Regions from separate parts of the Streptomyces sp. NPDC003016 genome, predicted to be linked through region 2. Evidence: riboswitches for the same ligand, from Rfam matches in the RefSeq annotation. Region 2 holds a riboswitch; the other holds the start of a gene.

Region 1 (3,201 bases), on a different contig from region 2:
AGACGGTCGACGAGGTCACCGGTCTGGTACGGGCCATGTACGCGCACGCCAACACCATCGAGGTGCCCGGTCGTACGGTCGACATCGTCGGTACGGGCGGCGACCTGGCCAAGACGGTCAACATCTCCACGATGTCGGCGATCGTCGTCGCGGGCACCGGGGCCAAGGTCGTCAAGCACGGCAACCGGGCCTCCTCGTCCGCGAGCGGGGCCTCGGACGTGCTGGAGAAGCTCGGCGTCAACCTGGAGCTGACGCCCAAGCGTGTCGCCGAGGTCGCGGAGGAAGCGGGCATCACCTTCTGCTTCGCGGTGAAGTTCCACCCGGCCCTGCGGTACGTCGCGAAGGCGCGCAAGGAGCTGGGCGCGCCGACGACGTTCAACATCCTCGGCCCGCTGACGAACCCGGCGCGGGTGAAGGCGCAGGCGGTCGGTGTCGCCGACGCCCGGATGGCCCCCATCGTGGCGGGCGTTCTCGCCGGGCGGGGGAATTCCGCGCTGGTCTTCCGGGGCGACGACGGTCTCGACGAACTGACCACCACCGCGACCTCGCGCGTGTGGGTCGTACGGGACGGGGCGGTCCGGGAGCAGGCCTTCGACCCGCGCGACGTGGGCCTGGAGATCGTGCCCGTGGAGGCGCTGCGCGGCGCGGACGCGTCGTACAACGCGGATGTCGCGAGGCGGCTGCTGGCCGGGGAGACCGGCCCCGTGCGGGAGGCGGTGCTGCTCAACACGGCGGCGGCGCTGGTCGCCCTCGACCCGGGCGGCGCGTCCCTCGAGGAGCAGATCGCGGCGGGGATCGCCAAGGCGGCGGAGTCGATCGACTCGGGAGCGGCCCGTGCGGCGCTGGAGCGCTGGGTGGCTGCCAGCAACAGCTGAGTGCGCAGGGTGTGTGACACGAGGTGCAGTCCAGACTCTGGACTGCGCCTTGCGTCTTCTTGATCGTGTGGCAGGATGCTTGGCAGGTCATGAGTGACAGCGTTTTGGCCCCGGCTTGCTGTCCGGCAACCCTCCGTCCGTGGCGGGGTGCCCCGGGTGAAGACCAGGCCGTAGACAGAAAGGTCTACGGCAAGCGCGGACCCCTCGAAGACTTGGGGTCCTGGTTCTCAGGGAGCCTCTTGTGAGCAAGCGAATGCGATAGGGCCTTCCGCCCCTTCTTCGCACACCCCTTTTTCCCTCTCCAGCGCTGCTGCGTATCCGCCGGCGCGGGGAATTCGCCTGCCTGTTTCGGGAGTTCGCCATGTCTGTCTCCACTGCTGCCACCGGCCAGACCGTTTGTACGCCTCTGCCCGTCCTCGGGCGAGATGTCCTCGTGCCGCTCGTGACGGGAGGTGAGGTCACCTACGCCGCCCTCGACTACGCGGCGAGCGCCCCGGCCCTCCAGCGCGTGTGGGACGACGTGGCGGCGTACGCCCCGTACTACGGCAGTGTGCACCGCGGCGCCGGCTACCTCTCGCAGCTGTCGACGGACCTCTTCGAGAGCAGTCGCGCCACCGTCGCCGAGTTCCTCGGCTGCCGCGAGGGCGACCAGGTCGTCTTCACCCGCTCCACGACCGACTCGCTCAACCTGCTCGCCGCGGCCCTCCCGGCCGACTGCCAGGTCTTCGTCTTCGAGACCGAGCACCACGCCTCGCTGCTGCCCTGGCGCGACGCCAAGGTCGACTACCTGAACGCGCCCCGCACTCCGGCCCAGGCCGTCGAGACCCTGGAGCGCGCACTGGCCGCCCGTGACCCCTACGGTCCCGCCCTGGTGTGCGTCACGGGCGCGTCGAACGTCACCGGTGAGCTGTGGCCGGTGAAGGAGCTCGCCGCCGCCGCCCACGCCCACGGCGCGCGGATCGTGCTCGACGCGGCCCAGCTCGCCCCGCACCACCCGCTGGACATCGCCGAGCTGGACGTCGACTGGGTCGCGTTCTCCGGGCACAAGCTGTACGCGCCGTTCGGCTCCGGCGTACTCGCGGGCCGCGCCGACTGGCTCCGGAGCGCCGAGCCGTACCTCGCGGGCGGCGGCGCCTCGCGCAAGGTCGCCCGCCGCGCCGACGGCGGCGTGGACGTCGAGTGGCACACCACGGCCGCCCGCCACGAGGCCGGTTCGCCCAACGTCATCGGCGTGTACTCCATCGCCTCCGCCTGCAAGGCGCTCACCGAGGCCGGCTTCGACTCCCTCGTCGAGCGCGAGCAGGCGCTGGTGACGAAGGTCCTGGAGGGACTGGCCGGAGTCGGCGCGGTCAGGGTGCTCTCCCTCTTCGGGGACGACTCCCCGCGCGTCGGCGTCATCTCCTTCGTCGTCGAGGGCTGGAACAGCTCGCACTTCGCGGCCGCGCTCTCCGCCGAGTACGGGATCGGCGTACGCGACGGCCTGTTCTGCGCCCACCCGCTGGTCCGGACCCTGCTCGGCAGTGACCCGCAGGGCCCGGGCGAGTGCGGCGCGCCGGAGGCCGAGCCGGGCGAGCCCCAGTCTCGAACGGACTCGACCGGGGGGACCCCCATGCTGAACGCGATCCGCGTGAGCTTCGGTGCCGGTACGCCCGACGAGCACGTGGAGCGGTTCCTGCGCGCCGTCAGGGAACTCGTCGAGAACGGTGCGAAGTGGAACTACCGCACCGAGGAAGGCCGCTGCGTCCCGGCGGTCTGAACGGCCCGGGCTCCCATCAGGACCATCCGCAGCGCCCGTTCGGTCGCGTCGGTGAGGAACTCGCCGCCGCGCCCGAGCGCTTCGGTCAGTGACACCGGCGCGGGCAGGATCGAGCTGTACGCGTCGATGCCCGCCGCCCGCACCTCGTGCGCGCCCTCCCCGATCGTGCCCGCCAGCGCGAGCACCGGACGGCCCGACAGCTTGGCGCGGCGGGCCACTTCGGCCGGGATCTTGCCGCACGGCGTCTGCTGGTCCAGGGCGCCCTCGGCGGTGACGACCAGGTCGGCGCGGGCGAGGCGGGCGTCCAGGTCGATGTGGTCCAGCAGAACGTCGAAGCGGGGAAGCAGCCGGGCGCCGAGCGCGGCGAGCCCGGCGCCCAGGCCGCCGGACGCGCCGGTGCCCGCGCCGAAGCGCAGGTCGGTGCCGGTGGGGGCGAGGGTGTGTTCCAGGACGTACGCCCACTGGTCGAGGGCGGCCGCGAGCTCCTCCACCTGGGGCGGGGTCGCGCCCTTCTGCGGGCCGAAGACGCGGGCCACGCCGCGGGGACCGCACAGGATGTTGCAGGGGTTG
Region 2 (3,201 bases):
GAACACTTTGGCTGCTTCTTGTCGCACGGGGACGCATTCTCATATGCGCCCGGCAAAGGCAGCGGAAGGGGCTTCCCCAACTCTACCCCGCTCAACCATGCAGAATTGCCCCCTCCGCTTCTGTGGCGGAGGGGGCAATGCGCGTGACGACGGGTGTACGGCGGCGGATCAGCCTCCGGCGACGGCCGGGATGATCGAGACGCCGGCGCCGTCCGGCGTGGCCGTCTCCAGGCCCTGCTCGAAGCGCACGTCGTCGTCGTTCACGTACACGTTCACGAAGCGGCGCAGCTTGCCCTGGTCGTCCAGGACACGGGCCGCGATGCCCGCGTGGTTCTTCTCCAGGTCGGCGATGACCTCGGCGAGGGTCGCGCCCTCGGCCGCGACCTCGGCCCTGCCGCCCGTGTACGTACGGAGAATCGTGGGGATGCGGACGTTGACGCTCATGCTTTTCTCCTCGCTAGCGCTCGGAGACGCACAGCGTGACGCGCCTCCTTTTTGGTTCGCTCGCTGCGCCCGCTCACGCGAGGCCAGCCTCTCGGAAAGAGTCCAGGTTGGGACGGATGACGGCGGACTGACCCGTGGTCGGGGCCACCGCCTCAAGGGTCTTCAGGCCGTCGCCCGTGTTGAGCACCACGGTCGTCAGGGTCGGGTCCAGCAGACCGGCCTCGATGAGCTTCCTGGTGACGCCGACGGTCACGCCGCCCGCGGTCTCCGCGAAGATGCCCTCCGTCTCGGCCAGCAGCTTGATCGACTCCACGACCTGCTCGTCGTCGACGTCCTCCACCGCGCCGCCCGTACGGCGGGCGATGTCCAGGACGTACGGGCCGTCGGCCGGGTTGCCGATCGCCAGCGACTTGGCGATCGTGTTCGGCTTCTGCGGCCGTACGACGTCGTGCCCGGCCTTGAAGGCCGTCGACACCGGGGAGCAGCCCTCCGCCTGGGCGCCGAAGATCTTGTACGGCTTGTCCTCGACCAGGCCGAGGGCGATGAGCTCCTTGAGACCCTTGTCGATCTTCGTGAGCTGCGAGCCCGAGGCGATCGGGATGACGAGCTGGTCCGGGATCTCCCAGCCGAGCTGCTCGCAGATCTCGTACGCCAGGGTCTTGGAGCCCTCGCCGTAGTACGGGCGCAGGTTGACGTTGACGAAGCCCCAGCCCTCGCCCAGCGGGTCGCCGATGAGCTCGGAGCAGAAGCGGTTGACGTCGTCGTAGTTGCCCTCGATGCCGACCAGGTCGCCGCCGTAGACCGAGGCCATCACGACCTTGCCCTGCTCCAGGTCGTGCGGGATGAACACGCACGAGCGGAAGCCGGCCCGCGCGGCGGCGGCGCCGACCGCGCCGGCGAGGTTGCCGGTGGAGGAGCAGGAGAGCGTGGTGAAGCCGAACGCGCGGGCGGCCTCGACGGCGATGGCGACGACGCGGTCCTTGAAGGAGTGCGTCGGGTTGCCGGAGTCGTCCTTGACGTACAGACCGCCGGTGACACCCAGCTCGCGGGCCAGGTTGTCGGCCTTGACGAGCTTGGTGAAGCCCGGGTTCAGGCTGGGCTTGGACGCCACGTCGGCGGGCACGGGCAGCAGCGGCGCGTAGCGCCAGATGTTGTTCGGTCCGGCCTCGATCTGCTTGCGCAGCGCCTCGGCGTCGCCGAGCGGGAGGTCGTAGGCGACCTCGAGAGGACCGAAACAGGAAGAGCAGGCGAAGATCGGGCCCAGTTCGAATCGTTCTCCGCACTCGCGGCAGGAAAGCGCGGTGGCGGGGCCCAGGTCTACGGGCAGGGAATGCGAGTCGGTGGCGCTTGCATCGGTTTCGACGGTCTGCACAGCCATGGTGGCGAGGCCCTTTCTCCTCATCTTCCCCACGGCGCGTTTCGCCGTGAGACGGAATTGGCACCGTCCCCACCACGACCTCGCGGTCGGCAGGATGGTTGCCGGGACTTCAACGGGCCGTTCCCTCTGTCCCTCTGGATGAGCGCTATGGCGGCGGGTCTGGGCCCGGCGCGTTTGTTCCGCGAGCCCCCCGAGATGCGAGGGCGGTCCGCGTTGTTCAAGACTGTAACCGAAGCCCCGGGCGGCGGAGACAGTCGTCCGCACCGCGAGATGACTGTATCGATATGCCGTATTTGCGGCATGGCACGCAAGGGAGAGGCACGTGCTCGAAGAGGTGGAGCGCTGGCTGGAACTGCGGTCCTGGACCACGGCCGACCGGTCGCTGGACCGGCTGATCGCGGCCAAGACCGGACGTGGCCACACCGTCAGCGTCGTGCTGCCCGCCCTCGACGAGGAGTCGACGGTCGGTGACATCGTCGCGGCGATACGCCATGAGCTGATGGAGGCCGTGCCGCTCGTCGACGAGCTCGTCGTCGTCGACTCCGGCTCGAAGGACCGCACGGCGCAGGTCGCGACGGCGGCGGGGGCGCGGGTCGTCCACCGTGACGCCGTGCTGCCCCGCATACCGGCCCTGCGCGGCAAGGGCGAGGTGCTGTGGCGGTCACTGCTGGTGACCAGTGGTGACATCGTGTGTTTCATCGACTCGGACCTGAGGGACTTCTCCGCCTCGTTCGTCTCGGGCATCGTCGGGCCGCTGCTCACCGAACCCGACGTGCACTTCGTGAAGGCGATGTACGACCGTCCGCTCGGCGAAGCCACAGGTCAGGGTGGTCGGGTGACCGAGCTGGTGGCCCGCCCGCTGCTCAATCTGCACTGGCCGCAGCTGGCCGGGTTCGTCCAGCCGCTGGGCGGCGAGTACGCCGTGCGCCGCTCGCTCCTGGAGCGGCTGCCCTTCCCCGTCGGTTACGGAGTGGAGTTGGGCCTGCTCGTCGACTCGCTCCACACGGTGGGTCTGGACGCGCTGGCCCAGGTCGACGTGGGCGTACGCAAACACCGCCACCAGGACGGGCAGGCGCTCGGACGGATGGCCGCCACGATCTACCGGACCGCTCAGCAGCGGCTTTCGCGCGGCACTCTGGTGCGGCCCGTGCTGACGCAGTTCGAGCGGGGCGAGGACGGGTACGGGTTCGTACCGCGGACCTACGCGGTGGACACGGAGGAGCGGCCGCCGATGTGCGAGATCGACGAGTACGCGGCGCGCCGTGCGGCGTGACGGGCGCCGGAGGCTCCGACCGTACGCACGTTTGAGGGCATCCAGGACTGGCTAGGTTCGGCACATGGTCTCCGAGCACGCTGCACAGGTACTTGTCGCTTCCAAT

What was found. Region 2 has a riboswitch for S-adenosylmethionine ahead of thrC (threonine synthase). Riboswitches for the same ligand answer to the same signal wherever they lie in the genome.
Region 1: it holds a riboswitch for S-adenosylmethionine, as region 2 does, so the genes downstream of both, ACWDZ4_RS10255 (aminotransferase class V-fold PLP-dependent enzyme) here and thrC (threonine synthase) in region 2, are expected to answer to the same signal.

The regions. Positions count from the first base shown of each region.
Region 1 covers NZ_JBSFTV010000009.1:124,134-127,334, forward strand. Annotated here, with positions in the region: gene trpD (anthranilate phosphoribosyltransferase) at 1-875, shown strand, start outside; SAM riboswitch class IV at 961-1,077, shown strand; gene ACWDZ4_RS10255 (aminotransferase class V-fold PLP-dependent enzyme) at 1,237-2,631, shown strand; gene ACWDZ4_RS10260 (glycerate kinase family protein) at 2,592-3,201, opposite strand, start outside.
Region 2 covers NZ_JBSFTV010000030.1:96,409-99,609, reverse strand. Annotated here, with positions in the region: gene ACWDZ4_RS24815 (MoaD/ThiS family protein) at 169-444, opposite strand; gene thrC (threonine synthase) at 518-1,822, opposite strand; SAM riboswitch class I at 1,840-1,967, opposite strand; gene ACWDZ4_RS24805 (glucosyl-3-phosphoglycerate synthase) at 2,145-3,095, shown strand; gene ACWDZ4_RS24800 (alpha,alpha-trehalose-phosphate synthase (UDP-forming)) at 3,160-3,201, shown strand, end outside.